Regions from separate parts of the Shewanella sp. 1180_01 genome, predicted to be linked through region 2. Evidence: predicted binding sites of a transcription regulator. Region 2 holds the regulator's gene; each other region holds the start of a gene.

Region 1 (7,701 bases), on a different contig from region 2:
GCTAACAATAAATCAGGCGCATAATGCGCCTGATTGACTTTTAAGAGCTTTAATATTAGTGCGTTGGTGTAAGTCTTTTGATGAAAAGAATTACTGGGCAGGGGCCCATTCCTGCCATTCGTTTTCGGCTTTGTGTTGCAATCTTAATACTGTTCCTGCTGCTAAACGATTAACCTCTTGAGTCGTGTCCTTAGTCGCGACATTAATACCGCCAGCGAGTAAGGTTTCCAGCGAGCCCGCTTCGATTTGCGCACCTGAAAAGAGGCCAACATCGACTTTAATTCCAGAAGCATCCCAGAACTGACTGCTTTGATTTACTAAGTGACTGTACTGCGGCTCAATATGGGCTTGCATCAGCACGCTATTGCCCTGTGTCGACAGGTGATAACCATCGATTTGACCGACTTTGATACCACGGAAGAAGATAGGTGTGCCGACTTTCATCGAGCCTAAGTTGTTATCTTCTAAGACGAATTTAAGCGCATCTTCGTCAACGTTGGCATAACTGCTGGCAGCGAGGTTGGCAACAAACTGGGTCGCTTTTTGACTGCTTGTACCCGGCAGTACACCGATATAAGGGCCAGTGATCAAGGTTTCTGGCGCTTTAATTCCCGCCAGAGAAATTTGCGCATCCACTAGATGATATTCACAGTCGCTGCGGCTGAAATGTTCGGCGTATTCGCCGTAGAGATAGGCCGTTGCAGTGAGTGTATTGAGATCGGCATTGAGCTTCACCTGCGACACTTCACCCACTTGATGACCTTGATAACGAATCGCTGCCTTGGCCGCCAGTTTGCTTGAGGCGGGTAGGGTGAGGCGAATCGCCTGCGCCTGCGTTAATGCCAACTGCTTGCTCTCATAGAGTTTTAAGTTAGCTGCATTGCTGGCTTTGTCATTGCTATCAAGCAATCCCAGACTGATGCTGCCCTTTAATGCTCCTTGAAGCGGTGCGACCGCAACATCAATGCCCGCAAGACTGGCGCTAATATCCACGGCGCTGTTACGCCAGAACACATTCGGCTTTTTCAGCAAGGGCTGGAATTGTTTGTCGATAGCGAGCTTGATAGCAAAGTCTTCGGTCTTACTTTGCCAATTCACTGAGTCAACTGTGCCAATTTGCATCTTTTTATAGTAAATCGGTGAGCCTTGGCTGACATCGGCGCCATCTTGACTGATTAAGGTTAGATGAACTTGTTGCTGACGATCATAAAAGGCTGTCGCGGCATCCACTGAGCTAAACAAGGTGAGGGCGCTGTTGGCGGCGAGTGGTGTATCACTGTGGCCTTGGATCAAGCTAACCGCACCTTGAGTGAGCGTCGTAAAATCCCTTGCTTTGACTGACACGCCCTCTAGTGATGCTTTTACTGTTAATGCCGACTCAGGGACAAAATAGCTGTCGCTGCGAATTAGGCCAGCAAACTCAGGTTGTAACTCGAGTTGGTATTCCACCGCTGATAAATCTTTGGTTAACTTAACCGCAAGCACTGAGCCAATGGGGATTTGCTTGAAGCGAACTTCGGCGCCCGCTGAAATGCCCATGTTTTCGGCTGAGGTTAAGGTCAAGAAACGCTTCTTCGATTGCAGTAAATCAGGCGCTTTGGCTTGTAAGGCAAAACTGCTTGGCATCGCCGTTTTTGTATTAATGCCCGGCAGGAAGTTGATCACGCTGCCCGTTAGTAAACGCTCTGGATTTTTTATGCCTGAAAGGGAAATATCGGCACCTTCAAGCCAAAACACCCCGTCGTTAGTTAACAGTGAACCGTATTGAGGTTCAAACTTCGCCACAGCTATTACGCCATTGGCGGTGAGTTGTTTGCTTAAAATGCTGCCGATATTGATGCCGCGATAAACAATGCGAGTGCCTTTGTCGACACCGTTAGCATCAGCCATGGTCAGGTTTATTTCTATGCCGCCAAGGGCTGTGGTTTCTGAATCATAAAGCGAAAAAATGTCACCGTTTTTGGCAATATCCGCTTTATCGTCAGAGCTGAAACTCACGCCGCCAGCCAGAATGGATGCCAAACTCTCAGAGCTGACTTTAACCCCAGTCAGTGATGCATCAATTTTTACGCCGGAGACATTCCAAAAGTGAGAGTTTTTCTTCACTAATCGCGCGTATTGCTCTTGAATAAAAGCGCTGATGATGACTCTTTGATTGCCATCTAAACGGTAGCTGACCACACTGCCCACGGGAATTTGGCGGAAAAATATTGGCGAGCCAACATCCAACGAACCGAGTTTGTCTGAGGTCAGTTCGACCATCACACCTTCTGAGCCGATTTGCATCGGCGGCGGTTGGCGCTCAGCCTCGAAGAAAGTTGATGCATTACCTTTGCCCGGTTGAATCGCAATGTAGTTACCTGAGAACAGTGCATCTAAGCCTTCAACGCCTGTGATGCTGGCCTTAGGGGTAACAAGCCAGAAGAGGGTCTCCTTATTTAAGAAAGGCTTAGCACGGTAGTCCATCATGACTTTAACGTTTACGCCCTTGAGATCTTCATCTATTCCTATGTCTTTGACTTTACCGACAGTCAAGCCTTGGTATTTGACTAAGGTTTTACCTACGTCAATCCCAGTTGCGCTCGGAAAGTGAATTTGAATTTCAACGCCCGATTCTTTAATACTCTTAATGCCCAGCCACGCACCCAATGCCAACGCGACAATAGGCAGCAGCCAAATGGGCGAAAAGAGTTTTTTCTTTACAACTTTCGGCGATTCAATTTGTGTCATCTTGAGGTTCCAATCGATCCCAGAGTAAACGAGTGTCTAACACTTTTGCGGCTAACTGAGTTAACAGAATAACCAAGGCAAATGCGGTCGCTGCAGGCGCGGGTTTAGCGTCGAGTAGTTGTCCCATATTCACTAATGCCACTGTGATTGAGATGACAAATAAATCGAGCATTGACCAACGACCAATCCATTCGATGATGTGAAAACCCACCATCAATTTCTTTTTTGAAATCGGAATATCAAAGCTGATCGCACACAGATAAATGGATAAGCCGATGATTTTAATCCATGGCACTAAAATACTGGCGGTAAAAACTATCACGGCAATGGGCAACATATCTGAATGCACTAGATGCAAAATGCCCGAAAAAATCGTGTCGTGCCGCACTTGCCCTTGGTTGGTCAGCATAGTGATAGGGTAAATATTCGCTGGCACCAGCAAGATGGCTGCGGTAATCAACAAAGCCCAACTTTTTTGCAGGCTAGAATAGTCCCTGACCTGCAACTCAGCTTCACAGCGTTGGCAGTGGGTGAGGTCACTACTATTGAGCTGGCGGCAGACCTTACACAGACACAGGCCGATATCTTTACCTTGTTGCTTCATATCAGCGATGACCTTCCAATAACGTCCACATGTGCTCTAAGTCGTACTCTCGTTGCAGAAACAAAGTCACGAGAAACAACATAGTGAAGCAAAATGTGCCCATACCAAAATAAATATCCGAAAAATCAGAAAGCTGGAACGATGAAACCAAAAAGCTGATCACATAAATTTCTAGCATAGTGAGCTGCGACAATACGCCATGAAACTTCAATAATTGCTTTAATGAGTTACGCCAAAAAAGATGACTCAGTCCCCATTTCACAATCAAAATCTGCGTCAGTATCGATAACAGTAATAAGCCTGGGCCAATCACAGCGGCGGCAAGCACGGCTAAACCAACGACCCAATAACCTTGGTCAAATACCGCAAATGCGCCCTGAAAAACCGTGGTGGTGCGAATGCTGCCGAAAAAGTGAATTTCGAGTACGGGTAAAAAATTGGCAGGAAAATAAAATACTAGTGCCGAGATACATAGGGCGAGCATGCCATTTACAGAGCAGTAAGGAGTGTCATAAAGTGCAGTGCTGCAACGGGGACAAAGGGCTCTGACACCGCTTGGCAAGGCACGTTTGCGGACTGCTAAATCGCAGGAACGGCAAAGGATTACTGAATTTTCTGCTGCGTTTTCATGCATATAAAAATATATATTAGCCTAAATAGGAGTAATAACAGCGAGATCGGTGCAAAGTGTAGTGCTAATCAGCCGTTCTGCACAGTCTAGCGCTTTATAATCTTGGCAACGAAAGTACGCTAATAATATCAGATTAATCAGAACACTTGCATCACAAGTTCAATCTATGTCACTCTAGTTACTGTATATAAAAACAGTGCGAGGGCAGTCATGGCAGTAATAACACAGTTTGTCGTGGTCAGAGAAGGGGTTGAAAAGATGACATTCACATCTAAGAAGGAGGCTGATGCCTACGATAAGATGCTCGATATCGCCGATAACCTTATCCCCTTCATTCAAAAAGCTGATTTAGGTATAGATGAAAGCGTGGGCGAAAAGCTCGCATTCTATTTTGCTAACAATAAAGATGAGCTGACGAACTTGCTTAAAGGTGTCGTTCAGGTTAATAGTACGCCAACGAATCCACCTGCTGCGAAAAAAGCGGCTAAAAAGACCGAAGCAGCAGAATAAAATTGTTAGGAAATGTAATGAAATCGAAATTTTATGAGTCACTTAACCGTCAAGCCTTGGCCTTGTTGGAAGGGGAAGACGACCTTGTTGCGGCAATGGCGAATTTTTCAGCCTTACTCAATGATAATTTAACTGAGCTGAACTGGGTGGGATTCTACGTTATGCGTGGCGAACAACTCGTATTAGGCCCATTTCAAGGTAAAGTGGCTTGTACACGTATTCCGTTAGGAAAAGGCGTGTGTGGTACGGCGGCATTCACCAATCAAACCCAGCGAGTGGCCGATGTTCATCAATTTGATGGCCATATTGCCTGTGATTCTGCCAGTAATTCTGAAATCGTTGTGCCAGTTTGTGCTCAAGGTAACGTGGTTGCCGTGCTCGATATTGACAGCCCAATCTTCGATCGTTTCGACGAAGAAGACCAAAAGGGGCTGGAATTACTGGTTAAAAGTTTTGAAAACTGCCTATTTGATTAATTTGCGTACAATAACGCATAATTCATAGTCGCAATCGGTGGCGTGCGCCTTATAATATGCGCCTGCACGCATTAAGCTGGTTTGATTGGCATGCAATGAATAAGCTTAGTGTTTTGAGCTGTAAAAATTTGTTAAGGTATATTTTTTTAACTTTAGTAAACGCGGCTAGGATGCTAATTTGTACGTTGACTCAATATTGAGTTTAACGAAGATAAACGACACGTAAGAAGTTGATATATATCACCTCGAATCGATGTCCCTTTTTGACTGTGGAAGTAATGATGGAATCAACAGAAAAGTTGACCGACACCAATGCAATTTTGGCGTATTTGTATGAAACATTTCCTTTGTGCTTTATTGCTGAAGGTGAAACTAAGCCATTAAAAATCGGATTGTTTCAAGATTTGGCTGAAAGGTTGGCTGATGATTCTAAAGTCAGTAAAACTCAGCTCAGAGTTGCCTTAAGACGTTACACCAGCAGCTGGCGCTATTTGAAGTGCGTTAAAGCGGGCGCACAACGCGTTAATCTGGATGGCGAACCTTGCGGCGAGTTAGAGCAAGAGCACATTGACCATGCTCAAGCCATGTTGAAAGAGAGTCAGGATAAAGCGAAAGCGAAACGTGCAGCACTCGCACCTAAGCCTGCGGCGAAGAAAGCACCTAAAAAGGTGGCTGTTCCTCAACGTGCTAAAACTGAGCGTCCTGCTAAGCCTGCGCCTAAAGCAGCGCCAGTCGTAAATTATGTCCAAGCACAATTGACTGATTTAACGAAAAAACAACGCGTCAATGTTAAGTTAGGTATGACACCCGTAGCCGGTGTGATTACTGATATTAACAAGGAAGATATTCATGTTCAGCTTGATAGTGGCCTAACGATTAAAGTTAGAGCAGAACATATCCTGCTGTAATCATTTTTTAAAACGGAGTAACTTGTTGATGCGAAAACTCACTTTGGCTACCTCGATCGCCACTGTTTTTGTCGGATTCTCGGCTTGGGCCGTACCACCCACGATTCAAATCAGCGAGTTACCCACTCTCAAGCAGGAAGCGCAACATAAGGTCGCGAGCAAAAGGGTAACGGACTTATACACTCGTTCGCACTATCATAGATTTAATCTTGATGATGCCTTTTCTACGCAAATTTTTGACCGTTACCTGCAGCAGTTAGACTATCGCCGCAATGTGTTAACCCAAGCGGATGTCGATAGCTTTAAACCTTATGCTACCCAATTCGATGACATGCTCAGTTCTGGTGAACTTGAGCCTGCCTATAAAATGTTTGATATCGTCCAAAAGCGTCGTTATGAAGGCTTTGTCTATGCTTTATCCCTTCTGGACAAAGAGATGGATTTCTCCGCCCCTGGCGATGCCTATGAGTATGACCGTGACGATGCGGCATGGCCAAAAGATCAAGCCGAGATCAATGAGTTATGGCGTCAACGTGTTAAATACGATGCGCTAAATCTGAAACTCACAGGTAAAAAATGGCCTGAGATTGTTGAGATCCTGCAAAAGCGTTACAACAACGCCATCAAACGTTTGACTCAAACCAACAGTGAAGACGTGTTCCAAGGCGTGATGAATGCCTTCTCACGCAGCATTGAGCCGCATACGAGTTACCTGTCACCACGCAATGCTGAACGTTTCCAAATGGAAATGAATTTAAGCCTTGAAGGGATTGGTGCTCAACTGCAACTTGAAGACGATTACACTGTTATTAAAAGCTTAATTGCTGGTGGCCCTGCGGCTGGCAGCGAAAAACTGTCGCCGGAAGACAAGATTGTCGGCGTCGGTCAAGAAGGCGGTGAAATTGTTGATGTGATCGGCTGGCGTTTAGATGACGTGGTTGATCTGATCAAAGGGCCTAAGGGCAGTAAAGTCGTACTGCAAATTTTACCGAAGAAAGGCGGTTCGAATGCTAAGCCATTCGACGTTACCTTAGTACGCGATAAAATTCGTCTTGAGGACAGAGCGGCAACCTCTAAGGTGATTGAACCTAAAGACGGCGAGTACGCTAATCGCAAAGTCGGTGTGATCCATATTCCTGGTTTCTACATGAATCTGTCACAGGACGTTGAAAAAGAGCTAGTGAAGTTAAACGAAGCCAAAGTTGAAGGCATAGTCATCGACCTTAGGGGTAACGGTGGTGGTGCATTAACAGAAGCCGTGTTGCTGACGGGACTCTTTATCGATATGGGCCCTGTGGTGCAAATTCGTGATGCCGATGGCCGTGTGTCTGCGCACCGTGATAACGATGGCAAAACCAGTTATGCGGGCCCGTTGACTGTGATGGTTGACCGTTACAGTGCTTCAGCCTCTGAGATTTTTGCTGCTGCGCTACAAGATTATGACCGCGCGCTAATTGTCGGTGAATCTAGCTTTGGTAAAGGTACAGTGCAGCAGCATAAGAGCTTAGGCCGTATCTACGACATGTATGAAAAGCCAATTGGTCATGTGCAATACACGATTCAAAAGTTCTATCGGATCAATGGCGGCAGCACTCAGCTTAAAGGTGTGACACCAAACATTGCTTACCCAAGTGCGTTAGAGCCAGGTGAGTACGGTGAAGCTGAAGAGAAAAATGCCTTGCCTTGGGATAAAGTGCCAATGGCACAATATGGCACGCTCAATGATGTGACGCCTGAGTTAGTGACTAGCCTTGAGGCCAAGCACCTTAACCGCATCAAAAGCAGTGTAGAGTTTGCTTATATCAATCAAGATATTGCCGACTTTAAAAAGCACCACAAAGA
Region 2 (7,701 bases):
AAACCTAATTCAACCAGTAACCAAGGTTGACCCGCTGCCACTTGCAGGGGCTGAAAGGCTAAATAGCCCACTTGGCCCTGATAGATTTGATTATCCAGTAGCCATATTTGCGAGCTCGCGGGTATGGCGTGCACATGCAGTCGATAACCTGTCACCCCTTCCTTATCGATTTTGAGTTGGAGCTGCTCAAAACTTAATGGCAGCAAGGATTGTCTTGCCTCCATTTGGGCTAACAGCATGGTTTTTTCTTCGCCGCGGGCTAATTGCCATAGACCCAACTTGACCAACATCACGAATACAGCCACAGTCAATATCAGTAAAAAAACCGTTAATTTATTCAGCAGAACATAAGGATATTGCATGAATACCCTATTCATTTTTAAATTGGTCTTAGTTCTGCTGTTGCTGTTCATCATTTTTAATCTAGGTAGAGCCTTGTTTATTATGGTAAGAGGTGACAACCAAGTGCCTATGAGCCGTTATCTTGGTCGCCGGGTGATTTTCTCGGTACTCGTTATTCTGTTGCTGCTGGTGGCCTTAGGGACTGGGTTAATCAGCCCCAATCCCACGCCTTACTAAAGCCTTAAAGTACGTAGACGAAAATAAACAAACACAGCCAGACCACATCGACAAAGTGCCAATACCAACTCCCCGCTTGGAAAGCAAAATGCTTATCCGCGCTAAAGTGACCCTTCAACACTCTGAAAAACAACACTAATAAAAACAGAGTGCCGAGCGTGACATGCATGCCGTGAAAGCCAGTTAAGAGGAAGAAGGTGTTGCCATAAACCCCAGAGGTCAGGGTGAGCCCCATTTCATGGTAGGCATGCATATATTCTTCGGCCTGCAAGGCAAGGAAACCCATACCCAAAAGTATGGTGATCCCGAGCCACAGTGTGATGGCCGAGCGCTTGCCTTTCTCTAGGCTGACATGGGCAAAATGTAAGGTGACTGAGGAGGTCAGCAGCACGATAGTGTTGATTAACGGCAGGCCATTCCACGGCATAGCTTCTGTTTTGGTGCCATCTGGCGTAGTGAGCAAAGGCCAAACGGCTTCGAATTGTGGCCAGAGTACTTCATGTGTCATGGCATTATTGGAGGCGCCACCGAGCCAAGGCACTGCGACCATGCGAGCATAAAATAACGCTCCAAAAAATGCGCCGAAGAACATCACTTCTGAAAAAATAAACCAGCTCATGCCTTGGCGAAAGGATCTATCCATTTGGTGCGAATAAAGCCCAGTCATAGATTCGTTGATCACGGTTCTAAACCAGCCAACCAGCATAAAGAGGATCACGGCGATACCCGCGAGTAGGATATAACCGCCACCCGATGCGCCTGATTTTAGTTGATGGACAAAGTGCCCAGCACCCAAGGCGATTAGAAACAATCCTATAGCGCCAATGATGGGCCAAGCACTTTGGGCGGGTACATAGTAATTTTCATGTTTTGTGGTCATTTTGCAGCTCCTTGCTCTATGGCAGACGCTAACTGCTTGTCGGTAATGTCGTAGAGGGTGTAAGAGAGGGTCAGAGTGTGGATGGATTCAGGTAACTGAGGATCCACAAAGAAAATGAGCGGCAACTCAGCGCTGGTCGAAGCCGCTAAGTGCTGTTGGTTGAAGCAAAAACATTCCGTTTTATTAAAATATGCCGCGCCTTGGCCGGGTGATATCGAAGGTATCGCCTGACCGACCGTGGCTCTGTCGGACACATTGCGTGCCAAAAATGCTGTGTGTATCAGCTCGCCGGGGTGGACTTCGAGCCGCTTGGTTTGCGGCTCAAATTTCCACGGCATACCCGTTTGCACTTGGGAGATAAATTCCACTGTGACAACACGACTAGTATCTATGGTTATCGCTTGATAACTACTGGCGGTATTGGAGGTTTTACCGTTAATCCCTAGCTTCTCACACAGCATATCGTATAGCGGCACCAGCGCGAACCCAAAACCAAACATACCAATACAGCCAATGACGAGCATGCTGATAAGCTTTCGATTTGACTTAGGTTTTTCTGGCTGGCTATGGTTGGTCATTTCATTTCACCTCAGGTGGTGTCGTGAAGGAGTGGTAAGGCGCTGGGCTTGGCAATGTCCACTCTAAACCCTCGCTGCCTTCCCAAGGTTTAGCGGGGGCTTTCTCGCCGCCACGGATGCACTTGATGACTAACACTAAGAAAATCAATTGCGATAAGCCAAAGGCGAAGCCACCAATCGAGACTATTTGATTAACATCGGCAAATTGAATCGAGTAATCGGGGATACGCCTTGGCATACCCGCGAGCCCAAGGAAATGCATCGGGAAAAACAGTACGTTGACCGAAATCACCGAACACCAGAAATGCCATTGCCCCAGTCGCTCGTTGTACATGTGCCCCGTCCATTTAGGGAGCCAGTAATAGGCCGCCGCCATGATGGAGAAAATCGCCCCAGTCACGAGCACATAATGGAAATGCGCCACCACAAAGTAGGTGTCGTGGTATTGGAAGTCGGCTGGCGTAATGGCGAGCATTAACCCCGAAAACCCGCCAATGGTGAAGAGTATGATAAAGGCCACGGCGAACAACATAGGGGTTTCGAAGCTGAGTGAACCGCGCCACATAGTCGCGACCCAGTTAAACACTTTCACCCCCGTTGGCACCGCAATCAACATAGTGCAATACATGAAGAACAGCTCGGCAAACACTGGCATGCCTGTAGTGAACATATGGTGCGCCCATACGAGGAACGATAGAATTGCAATACTGGCAGTGGCATAAACCATTGATGCATAGCCGAATAATGGTTTACGGCTGAAAGCGGGTACTATGGCGGAGATGATGCCAAAGGACGGCAAAATCATGATGTAGACCTCAGGGTGGCCGAAGAACCAGAAAATATGCTGGAACATCACAGGATCGCCACCGCCAGCCGCTTCGAAGAAGCTAGTGCCGAAAAACTTATCGGTCAGCACCATAGTCACAGCGCCCGCAAGTACGGGCATCACAGCGATCAGCAGGAATGCTGTGATAAGCCAAGTCCACACAAACAGCGGCAACTTCATCCATGTCATACCGGGCGCACGTAAATTCACTATGGTTACAATCACGTTGATTGCACCCATGATCGAACTTATCCCCATGATATGAATAGAGAACACGAAGAGTGCCGTACTGTCAGGACTATAAGTGGTAGACAGTGGCGCGTAGAAGGTCCAACCAAAGTTAGGTCCGCCACCTTCCATAAACAGCGAGCTGAGTAGGATGGTAAAGGCGAAGGGTAAGATCCAAAAACTCCAGTTATTCATCCGTGGCAGCGCCATATCTGGCGCACCAATCATCATAGGGATCAGCCAGTTTGCTAGCCCAGTAAAGGCGGGCATTACCGCGCCGAATACCATGATCAGCCCATGGACTGTGGTCATTTGGTTAAAGAAGTTGGGCTCGACCAATTGTAATCCGGGCTGAAACAGTTCAGCGCGGATCACCATGGCCATAGCGCCACCGGTTAAAAACATAATGAAGCTGAACCATAAATACAAAGTGCCTATGTCTTTATGGTTGGTTGTTAGCACCCAGCGCATGATGCCCTTTGGCGCACCATGATGATGGTCATCATGGGCTGCGGTTTGATCTTGAGTCATTGTGCTCATCATAATCCCCTACTGTCCATGGCTTGCGATATCAGCAGGTTGCACTGTATCGCCGGTATTGTTGCCCCAAGCATTACGTTCATAGGTAATGACGGCCGCGAGTTGCTGTGGGCTGAGTTGTTTGCCAAATGCCTGCATAGCCGTGCCCGTTTTGCCGTGCATCACAATATCGAGATGATTAGCAACGGTTCCTGTGGCGATAGCACTGCCAGCGAGTGCGGGGAAGGCTGGTGGTATGCCTGCTCCCGTTAACTGATGGCAGGCCGCACAAGTGGTGGCGTAAACAGTCTCACCTTCGGCCATCAAGGCGTCGTGGGTGAGAGTAGGGAGACTCGCTGGATCGACTATGGTTGTGGAGTCGACAACGGCTGCTGGCTCTGTTGCAGGTGCGGGTGTTGGGGTCGTGTTGACTGGTGCGGTAGCAGGTGCCTGTGTGCCAGTACTGCCGTTCATATGCTCATTAACATCTTTGGCCTGCACAGCATCGCCAGTATTATTACCCCACGCATTACGCTCATAGGTAATCACAGCGGCAATTTCTTGTGCAGTCAATTGCTTACCAAAGGCTTGCATGGCCGTACCCGTTTTACCGTTGAGCACGATTTCAAGGTGGCCGCTGAGCGGTCCCGTTGCTATCGGACTGCCTTTGAGGTGTGGGAATACGCCTTGTAACCCCTCGCCATTAGGCTGGTGGCAGGCTGCGCAGTGACCGAGGTAAACTTGCTCACCTTGGGTCATTAGCTCCTCTGTGCTAAGGGTCTGTGACAATGCAGCTTGAGCAGCTTCTGCCGCCGCGCCTGCAGCTTGTTTTTGCTCCGCTACCCAAGCTTCAAACTCGGCTTCGGGTAAGGCTTGCACTACAATCGGCATAAAACCATGGTCTTTACCGCAGAGTTCCGCGCACTGACCACGGTAAATGCCGGGTTTGTCTATGCGAGTCCAGGCCTCATTGATAAACCCAGGATTAGCATCTTTCTTCACGGCAAAAGCAGGTACCCACCATGAATGAATGACGTCTTCTGAGGTCATTAAAAAGCGGATTTTGCGGTTTATCGGTAGCACTAGCGGCTTATCGACCTCCAAAAGGTAATTTTCCCCTTTGGTTTCGGTACCGTCGATTTGTGTTCTTGGGGTTGCGAGTATGCTGTAAAAATCAATGTCTTGATCGAAATAGCTGTAGTGCCATTTCCATTGGGAACCTGTGACTTTAACGGTGAGATCGGCATTGCTGGGATCTTCCATCGCAATTAAGGTCTTTGTCGCTGGAATCGCCATTAAGATCAAAATGATAAATGGCAGAATCGTCCAAGCGATTTCAACTTTAGTGCTTTCGTGAAAGTGCGACGCGACAGCGCCTTTGGATTTTCTGTGATTGATCATGGCGTAAATCATCACGCCAAAGACCACAAGGCCAATGGCGCAGCAGATATACAAGATGGTCATGTGCAAGTGATAAACCTTGCCACTGATCTCGGTTACGCCAGGGGTCATGTTGAACCGCATGTCCGCGGCGGCCAACGGTGGTGCGAATAACACCACGAGTAAACAATACAACAATTGCTTCACAAGACTTCTCCTCTGCCAATTGCGAATAGCAACTACAAAGAAGAGCAACACAGTAAGTCTCAACTCTATGCAAACTCTTCAGTTCCCAAAAAAGCGTTTTTGACTTCAACGTGCGTTGGCGGCTGTTACTTTTAATTAAGTATTGTTACTGCTGGTATTAGCCACGCTGGCACATACGACTGAAATAAATCTGTTCTCTATTTTTAGTGGCATTTTGAACTCGATTACGGCTCGATTTATTTGCCACGGGCGGCGATATATCATCGCCGACTAAATCAACCATACTTGCTGTTTAAATATTGATCAAGATCACTTATTTATCTAATTGTCTGAAAAATTGCCAAAAAAAAGCCTCACATTCATAGGCGAGGCGGCTTTCAAGGTAAAAAATTAAATGAATATTTAATGTACAGCACTAAAAAAAGATTGTTGGCCGAAGAGGCTACCTTGCTCAATGCGTACGTCGCCATGTAAGTGACTGTTTACGTCTTCTAGCACTATGCCCATGGCGCGGGCACTTTTAGCGACAATTTGCAGGCGACGATTATCGCGTGCATCTAATGATTGGGTCCAAGTAATAACCGCACTGGACGTACCACTTGTTAAGGCTTTTTCCATCGCCCACAGGGTTTCCACTTCATCTTTCGCGTGCACCAGCAAGACTCTATCCATACGCACGCCAGCGTTGGCGAGCATTTGTTTGTAGCCAATACTCGGTGGGTTGATGAGCACTAACCAACGGCCCTGTTGGCTTAACTGGGCGAGTTGCGCGCTCAGATGGATTAATTCTTGGCGACCTTGAGTCTTAGTTGGCATGCAGGCGATAGGTGCATGGTGCCAGTCATAGTCGGCATCACGTACTTCATCGAGCCACAAGCCCGGGTGGCGGGGTGCATTGCCAAGTAGTTTGTTCATAGCCAATCTCCATTACGGATCACACCGACGGCGAGTCCTTCAATTGTTAAACTTTGATAGCCTAAATCCACTTTAATCGGGGAATAGTCTTCATTTTCGGCGTGTAGATAGACCACATTACCTTTTTTTTCGAAACGTTTAACAGTGACATCGTCGTCGACTCTAGCGACAACCACTTGACCATTTCTGGCTTGTTGTACTTTATGAACTGCCAGCAAATCTCCTTCGAGAATGCCGATATTCTTCATGCTGTCGCCTTTAACCCGCAGTAAAAAATTGGCGGCGGGATGGAACATGCTTGGGTCGACTTGGTAGTACTGTTCAACATGTTCTTGGGCGAGAATAGGTTCGCCAGCGGCTACTTGACCGATAAGCGGTAAACCTGTTTCAGTTACTTCTTCGACTTCCGCAGTCAGACGAATGCCCCGCGATGTGCCTGGCATGATCTCAATGCAGCCCTTTTTCGCCAACGCTTTAAGATGCTCTTCAGCCGCATTGGCGCTCTTAAAACCTAAACGGGTCGCGATTTCTGCCCGAGTGGGTGGCATGCCAGTATCGGCAATATTTCGTTTAATTAGCTCTAAAATTTCAGCTTGGCGTGGCGTCAAAGGTCTCATGGTGTTTCCTGTTTTTCTATACAGTTACTGTTAGTATATACAGTATTATTTGCAGCGCAAGTATTAACCACTTTTTAGCTATGTTGGAGAGAATTAGCGAATATTACCCATAGTCTGGTATTCTACCGGGCTAGTAAACGTACTTAATTGCATAAGAATAATGCCTAAACACGACTCTCTTTGGTTGAAATCATTACGCTGGATCCAAAAACACTTAGTGCACACTATTGTTGTGCCTCAGGATCCCTTTGCCGATCTGAATCTGGATGCCTCCAGACCCCTTGCTTATGTGATGAAAACGGAATCGCTGAGTGACATCGCTGCCCTGAGTGAAATAACGGCTAAGTTAGGACTACCGAGCCCCTATGAGCCTTTAGTGGCAAATGGTGTGATTGCGCCTCGGGTTGTCTGCCTTCAAGGGCGTAAGCCGCTGTTTGGTGAGCGTGCCGGTAACGAGCCTTTCCTCGAATGCTTTATGCGTTTGTTGGCCGTGCATAAGGAACGCCCTGAATTAGACATTCAACTAGTGCCCGTGAGCCTGTATTGGGGCCGCACGCCAGGGAAAGAAGACGACACTATGAAGGCGGCTGTGTTTGAGCGGGAAAACCCGACTTGGCTGCGCAAATGCTTGATGATTTTATTCTTAGGTCGACATAACTTCGTACAGTTTTCAAATGCGGTATCTCTGCGATACATGGCCGACGAACACGGCACTGACATGGGGATTGCCCATAAATTAGCGCGGGTCGCGCGGGTGCATTTCCGCCGTCAACGTAAGGTGATGACAGGGCCTGTGCTGCCAAATCGCCAAGCACTGTTTCATTCGCTGCTCAAATCCGAGTCCTTGCGTAAAGCGATTCAAGAAGAAGCGGCCAACAAAAAGATTTCTGAGACCCAAGCGCGCGAGACGGCTATTGAGTATCTCGATGAAATCGCAGCAGATTACTCAGATAGTTTAGTGCGTATTGCCGA
Region 3 (7,701 bases), on a different contig from region 2:
TAGAAAAACACTTAGTCACCACCCAAGGACTACTAAAAAACAGCGCAGGCGTCAGCGCGCCTTACTATTTACGTTTAAGCCCGAATGGCGAGCCAAACACCGCCGATACACTGGCGGCGAATAACGGTAAGCAAGGTTTAGATCAGCGTCAGATCCTCGATGGCGGATTTTTAGAACTAGTACGTTATGGCGTGCGCGGTGCAACTGATAAGCTGATCAATCAAAGCCTTCAATTGATTGATAACACTGAACTTGACTCTAATTTGCGCCTTAAATATGAGTTTACCGCTAAAGATGGCAGCAAAATCCCAGGCTTTAGACGTTATGGCAACGATGGCTACGGTGAGGATACGGTTTCTGGCAAGAACTATGCGGAATCGGGCAGCAACAGCGCCGATCAACGTGGCCGCGTCTGGCCCTTCTTCACCGGTGAGCGCGGTCATTTTGAATTAGCACTCGCCCAAGAAAAAGGCGAGCTAACAGGCAATAACTCGCAGCAAACCAAGCAGCAGTTGATCAACACCTATGTGCAAGGCATGGAAACGTTTGCGAATGCGGGCATGATGTTACCCGAGCAAGCGTGGGACGGTGTCGGCGATGCCACCCGCTACCATTACCAACTCGGACAAGGCACTAACTCAGCCACGCCGCTAGCCTGGACCCATGCCGAATACATTAAACTGGTGCGCTCAATGACCGACGGCCAAGTCTGGGATAACTACCCTATCGTCCCAGCGACATTGAAATAACGAGTTGAAGTGGCTTTTTGAAATAGTGTATTGAAATAGCGCATTGAAAAAATGTGCTGAAATAACACACTAAAACAGCGCATGAGCTTAACGATGCTTTAGCTTTAATAAATTAAGGGCTAGAACAACTCACAAATGTTGTTCTAGCCTTTTTTATATCTGGCTGTGACCTGTCAGACTCATTTTATAGAATTAATGCCCTTTTCATACTGAATTAAAGATGCATATCACCGAGTTCATTCACAACCAGTATACAGTGCGCAAAAAACAGACGAAGAATAGCCCTGTTATGCTAACAACATCCATCAAACCTGATGAAAGTTGCGGTGATCTTTTACATATATTTTTTTAACATTCAAATCCCTTCACAGGCTGACTTTCCCAAGCAACCAAATCGTGTTACATTATGTAATTAATGGCGGTTTAATTTGTTAACAGGATTTTTAATGCGACGTTTTTTGCGGGTAATGAAATGGATTTTAATCTCTCTATTATGTATTCCTGTCAGTTTATATTTCATTCTTCTGCTTATAAATTTTCGAGACAGTCCACCTTCTGAACTGGCACAAAACTACTTAGCCGACATCGCGGAAAATGATAATGCACTATCAAATCACCTTAACGATAATGCTTATGTATTTGTACTCGGTTTTGATGTCAGCAATACTGCTTCGCCAATGGATGTTGGACTAGAACGCCTCAAGAAGTTACAACACCTCGGGGTTATGGATAAACCTCAAGATAACCAACAAATCCGTTTTGAAAAGCCCCAATTACCGCTTGAACAATGCATCAAAGAAGATGATTTTCTCTCCAGCTGTAATGTAATGCTTAAACAAGAGAACAATCTTAACGCCTTACTCGATGAATATAATTGGTTAATCGTCCGCTACCAGCAGCTGCTTAATATCGGTACTTGGCAGGATGGCAGCCAATTTAATGTTTTTACAGATAGTATGCCCTTTACCCATCTGTTAGCAGCACAAAAACTCTATCTGTTTAATGTACTGACCGATGCCAGCACTATGGATCCCCTACAAGTCGCCGAGGCAATCAACCAAGATATGCTATTTTGGCAACGGCTATCAGCAAGCACTCATATGCTTATCGGTAAGATGATGAGTAATGCTGGAATGGAAGCGAATATGAAACTTGGAGAGTTGGTAATGAGTCAATTGCCGCATTCACAACTAATCGAGGCGTTACCACCAAGCTGGAAGCATGCACTGTCACCAGAAGTACTTTCGTTTGACAATGTAAAAAGGGGCGAATGGTATTACTTTACCCAGATAACCAGAGCGACACAGGTCACTAGTGATACTGACATAAATACAAAGCTAATAGAGTGGTTACTGCTACCATTGATGCAACACCAAGATACCGCCAATCGTTATGCCGCGATCCTAAACGACACGGCTCCCCTGAATGAATGTCCTAGCAATTTATCAATCGAAACTTTCAGCCAATACATCTATAACCCCGTAGGGAAATTCATACTCTGCTCTGGCATTATTTCATTAACCCCTTATCAGGAAAGGTTTAACAGACTTGAGCATCAACGAGCGGAGCTTGTTACTCGACTCCCACAAGATAGCACGAATATTAACTCCACTCTGACTGGCCAATTATAAGAATCGATATACAAAACATAGATATTTGTTATGGCTGACTCAGTTTATTCTTGCGCGGGAGTAAACTGATTTTTCCTGTTTTTCATCAGCTTATGCTGCGGATAATCTTGCGGCGTGCAACCAAATTGCATTTTAAAAGCCGCACTGAAACTGCTGACGCTCAGATAACCTAGACTATGTGCCACCCTAGTCGTGCTCTCTCCTTGGCTTAAGCTTTCAAGCGAATTTAACAAACGAAACCTTTGCCGCCATTGTCGATAAGTGAGCCCAGTTTCAGCTTTGAATAGTCGTTCAATCGTTCTCACACTCGCGCCGCCCATTTCGGCTAACTCGGTCAGGGTGTAATTCACTGTTGGGTGCCGGATCAACTTTTGGATCAAGCGGCTGAGTCTTGGATCTGAGCCTGCGGGTAAATGAGCATCTAGGCTGTCCAGAGTTTCGAGCTCATCAATGGCAACCAAACCCAGCCGATGCAGTTGTCCACTGCCTAAAAGGTGTGAACTCTCACAGAGTTTGAGCACCAGTTCGCGCATCAGCGCTGTCATCGTCACCATCACCACTTTTGTATCCTGTGGCCTAACATCATAGCTAGGATCAATATAGATATTGCGAGTGTGGGCGTGGGTTTCGCTGTTCACTTGATGGGGCAAATTGCAGGGGATCCACACCGCATGGGTTGAAGGTACCACCCAGACGGCATTGTCGCTGCGGACACGTAACAAGCCTTTCGCGGCCCAAAGTAGCTGCCCCGCGGATGAGAATGAGGCTCGATGCCCGCTTCCGCCGCCATATTGCGAGTATGGGTTAGCACAGGTCGATTGGCATCTGTGATAAACGCCACGTCACTGGGCGTTAATAATGTCGCTTTAGGAACAGGTTTTGACATATTACCCTCTTAAAACGCCAAACTAAGTCAGCTATCTTAGTTGGCATCTTTTACGTATTCAACCCAATAGGTCGGTAAACATGAAACGTTTTATTGACGTTAAACCGCTAGCGTTTTTCAGTGCACTGTTGATCGCTACTTTACTTGCACTTTTTCCGCTGAGTCAGCATCCCGCGGTGTTTTCCTATAGCGGTGGCGTAGTATTAGTGACCTTAATGTTTTGGAGTACAGGTTTTTTCCCGCCCTTTATGGCGGGATTAATATTTTTTGCCCTTGCCACCATTTTCAAACTCATTGAGCCGAGTGTACTTTTTTCAGGATTCGGCTCGACTGCGGTGTGGTTAATCATTTCAGGGTTTGTGATTGGCAGTGCCATCACTCAGTCTGGTTTAAGTCGCAGAATGGCCAGTTTGATTGCCCCCATACTGACCACAAGTTATCCACGCTTGATTGCGGGTTTGGTCTTTAGTGCCGTGCTGCTTGGCTTTGTGATGCCCTCATCCGTTGGCCGTGCGGTGGTCATGGTGCCAATTGGTATGGCGTTAGCTGAGCAAGTCGGTTTTGCTCGTGGTAGTCATGGGCGGATAGGCATTGCGACCGCCTTGGCACTGGCGTGTAACATGCCCAGTTTTGCCGTGTTGCCCGCGAATATTCCCAATATGATATTGGCGGGTTCCAGCGAGAATCTATTCAATATCCACTTTGGTTATACCGAGTATCTCTTGCTGCATTTTCCGATCCTTGGTTTGCTCAAATCGATATTGATTGTGGCGCTAGTCGTCTTCCTATTTCCTGCAAAAATTGATGAAAACCAGCCTGAACGCATTATTGAAACAGAAGCTTATAACCTTGGTATGCAAAAGAAAGTCACAGTATTACTTGCGATCACTTTACTGTTTTGGGTGACAGACTCACTGCACGGGGTCAATCCGGCGTGGGTTGGACTGACCACCGCTATCTTGTTATTGCTCCCCAAATGGGGAGTGCTTGAGCCTAAGAGTTTTAATAGTTCGGTGGATTTTGCGACCGTCATTTTTGTCGCGGCGGCCTTAGGTCTGGGAGCATTGGTCAATCAATCTGGACTTGGCACTGCGCTAGGCCAACTGTTCAGTGAATGGCTACCATTGCAGCAAGGGGCATCGTTTCTGAATTTCATGTCGTTATCGCTGATGGGGACGCTGACGGGATTGGTAGCAACGGTTCCAGGTGTGCCGACAGTGTTGTCCCCCATGGCGGCAGATTTTGCCAATGCAACTGGCTTCTCCACTCCTGCAGTATTAATGACGCAGGTGATCGGTTTCTCAACCGTGATTTTTCCTTATCAGGTTGCCCCGTTGATTTTGGCGATGCAATTATCCCAAGAGCCCTTAAGCAAACTACTTAACATCACCTTACCGCTGGCGGCAATCACTCTAATTGCACTTATCCCACTGGATTATCTGTGGTGGCTATGGCTCGGTTGGATTAACTAAATTGCGTTAACTAAAGCGGGCTAACTAAAATGCGTTAACTAAATTAAATTGACGAAACGCTCACCCTTGGCGGTATTGACGCCGCCAAGGGTGCTTTAGAGCAGCCATCATCAATTGCCCAGCACTCGACACTCTACAGCGCATACGATCAGCACACAGCTTACAACAAGTGCATCTTTGCGCTTGGGTCGATAACACAACTGTCCCCACATAAATTCTTTCGATAAGTTTCATTGTTAGACTATACTGTTCATACGTACAGTATACTGTGATTTATTATGATGATCCTAGGCCGCTTCGCCAAACATACCCAATATCGGCTCTCGCTATTTAGCTCCTTGATTGCCGCAGGATTTCCGTCACCAGCCCAAGACTATGTAGAACAAACATTAGATCTCAATGAGTTATGCATCAAGCATCCCGCCGCCACGTTTTTTGTCAAAGTCCAAGGGGATTCGATGATCGAAGCGGGGATTTTCTCCGGTGATATTTTGGTGGTGGATCGCTCATTACAGCCGGCCCACGGGGATACCGTTGTCGCAGCGGTGAACGGTGAGTTTACCGTAAAGCAATTACAACTGCGCCCTGTGGTGCAATTGCTGCCACGTAATGCCTTATTCTCCCCGATTGCCATCAATGATGAGTCTGAGTTAAACATCTTTGGGGTGGTGACCAACGTGGTGAAAAAGCTCAAATGACGCCCTCACTATTCGCCCTCGTCGATTGCAATAATTTTTATGCATCCTGTGAGCGGATGTTTAGGCCAGATTTAGCTGGCAGGCCGATTGTAGTGTTATCCAATAACGATGGCTGCGTCGTCGCCCGCTCGGCAGAGGCAAAACAACTTGGCATCAAGATGGCGGTGCCTGTGTATCAAATCGCAAACCAACTCCGCCAGCATCACGTCGCGGTATTCTCCTCCAACTATGCACTCTATGCCGACATATCAAATAGAGTCATGACCACCTTAGAGCAAATGGTACCGAAAGTAGAAGTGTATAGTATTGATGAAGCGTTTTTAGACCTTTCTCGTCTCGATAAATGCATTGATATTCATCAGCTTGCCTTAGATATTTATCAACGGATACCGCAGTGGATTGGGATCAGTGTTTGCGTCGGCATTGGACCGACAAAAACCCTCGCTAAACTGGCAAACCATGCCGCGAAACGTTATCCCGCAACGCGGGGCGTGGTTGACTTGCGCGACCGTGAACGCCAACGACGGCTGATGGCGCTTATCCCTGTCGACGAAGTCTGGGGAATAGGCCGTAGGCTTACAAAACGCTTGAACATCATGGGTATAAATACCGCGTTGCAATTGGCGGATGCGCATCCAAAGCTTATCCGCGACACCTTTTCTGTCACCGTCGAGCGCACGGTACGCGAACTTAACGGCATTGCCTGTGATGACATACAAGAGGTCGCCGCCACTAAGCAACAAATTATCAGCTCCCGATCCTTTGGCAGCCGTATTGATAATTTAGAAGCGATGCAACAGGCAATCAATGAATACACTTTTAGGGCCTGTGAAAAACTGCGCTCCGAGCGCCAGTACGCTAAAGCAATGTCGGTATTTGTCCGTACTAGCCCTTTTAGCGATGCAACTCCCCAGTACAGCAAATCACTGTCGGGCTGTTTAGTTCGCCCCAGCAATGATACGCGTGATTTTGTCACCCTTGGCCAAAGCCTACTGCAACGCATTTGGCGTGAAGGTCATGCCTATGCAAAGGCCGGTGTCATGTTAGGGGATTTTTTTGGTGCAGGCGTGTTTCAGCTCGGATTATTCGATGACGTCACGCCTAGACCTAAAAGCAAGGAGTTGATGCAATTACTCGATAAAGTGAACCACAGCGGTCATGGAAAAATTTGGTTTGCAGGACAAGGTATTGACCCGACTTGGGGAATGAAGCGTGAGCAGCTTTCCCCTCGTTACACCACCCAATGGGCACAATTACCCATAGTGAAATAATCAACAAATCCAGTGGCTAAATGACCGCCTGCGAATTACAGACCCCACCTAACGCTAAAATCCATATAACACTAAAACCCATCTAGATCTAAAAAACATATACCGCTAAGCCCCGTTGGGTGTTAACGCTAAAGCGGCATTAACACCCATCAAGCTTTGGCTCATTCCGCCTTAACACTCTTCATCGCTGAGATCTTCAAAGTACCAGTAGCCTAGATTCACCCACTCGGTAAGTTGCGTGAGCAAATCAGCATGGGCTAACCAAGGGGCTAAGGCAGCTTTATCCAACTGATTACTATCACATAGTAATGGGATCACTGCGGCCAATTCGGCTGAAAGCTGATACTTATCACCATTAATATAGACAACGCCCTGTGCCACATTAATATCAAAATACAAACAGCGCAGCCCGCCGAGGCGAATAAGCGGCTGCTCATCGAGCCAAGCGAGCACTTCGTCTTGCGTGATGTCCAATGGCTCATCGGGTAAATCTAAGGCGCATTTTGACTGAGTTAAATAGCGGCCCGAAAACTCGCTCACCAGTTCATCGGTCAGCATATTGGTCAGTTGGGTGCGTAACCGCGCTAAATCGCCATTATCGACACAACCACTGCGGGTGGTCAGCTCGCGGTCTGGATCTGAAATCTGCTGTGCGCCTAAATCCTGTTCAGACAAATGATCGGCCAAAGCACTTATCATATCTTTGGCAGAGGCGGTGCGATAACCCACAGAGAAACTCAAAGACTGCTCTAAGGTTATGCCGTCATGGGGGAATCCAGGGGGAATATAAAGGATGTCGCCAGGCAACAACTCAGTATCGATAATCGGGTCAAAGGCTTCGGTGTGCAGCAAAGCGGGATGGGCGGCAAACTCTTTGTGCGGCCCCAGATCGCCCACACGCCAACGGCGACGTCCTGAACCTTGGCAAATAAACACATCATACAGATCGATATGCGGCCCCACGCCACCGCCTGGCGTCGCGAAGCTCACCATC

Evidence for each region. Region 2 encodes LexA, which represses DNA repair genes until DNA is damaged. Its sites were predicted from a motif close to TACTGTATNNNNATACAGTA; they were not measured.
Region 1: FW758_RS21960 (YebG family protein) is a predicted target of LexA. The motif match lies at 4,145-4,164, and genes of this name have one in related genera.
Region 3: umuD (translesion error-prone DNA polymerase V autoproteolytic subunit) is a predicted target of LexA. The motif match lies at 4,983-5,002, and genes of this name have one in related genera.

Annotation. Positions count from the first base shown of each region.
Region 1 is NZ_VXCT01000068.1:25-7,725, forward strand. Features, by position in the region: gene FW758_RS21945 (MlaD family protein) at 91-2,730, opposite strand; gene FW758_RS21950 (paraquat-inducible protein A) at 2,717-3,334, opposite strand; gene FW758_RS21955 (paraquat-inducible protein A) at 3,336-3,968, opposite strand; gene FW758_RS21960 (YebG family protein) at 4,176-4,475, shown strand; gene FW758_RS21965 (GAF domain-containing protein) at 4,493-4,951, shown strand; gene proQ (RNA chaperone ProQ) at 5,233-5,859, shown strand; gene prc (carboxy terminal-processing peptidase) at 5,888-7,701, shown strand, end outside.
Region 2 is NZ_VXCT01000056.1:14,260-21,960, forward strand. Features, by position in the region: gene FW758_RS20435 (SURF1 family protein) at 1-362, opposite strand, end outside; gene FW758_RS20440 (DUF2909 family protein) at 361-579, shown strand; gene FW758_RS20445 (cytochrome c oxidase subunit 3) at 584-1,459, opposite strand; gene FW758_RS20450 (cytochrome c oxidase assembly protein) at 1,456-2,037, opposite strand; gene ctaD (cytochrome c oxidase subunit I) at 2,039-3,631, opposite strand; gene coxB (cytochrome c oxidase subunit II) at 3,641-5,197, opposite strand; gene FW758_RS20465 (cell division inhibitor SulA) at 5,600-6,112, opposite strand; gene lexA (transcriptional repressor LexA) at 6,109-6,729, opposite strand; gene plsB (glycerol-3-phosphate 1-O-acyltransferase PlsB) at 6,890-7,701, shown strand, end outside.
Region 3 is NZ_VXCT01000004.1:61,501-69,201, reverse strand. Features, by position in the region: gene FW758_RS04240 (glycoside hydrolase family 15 protein) at 1-749, shown strand, start outside; gene FW758_RS04235 (hypothetical protein) at 1,196-2,380, shown strand; partial or broken gene FW758_RS04230 (AraC family transcriptional regulator) at 2,425-3,266, opposite strand; gene FW758_RS04225 (SLC13 family permease) at 3,347-4,738, shown strand; gene umuD (translesion error-prone DNA polymerase V autoproteolytic subunit) at 5,017-5,436, shown strand; gene umuC (translesion error-prone DNA polymerase V subunit UmuC) at 5,433-6,707, shown strand; gene FW758_RS04210 (ribosomal protein uL16 3-hydroxylase) at 6,879-7,701, opposite strand, start outside.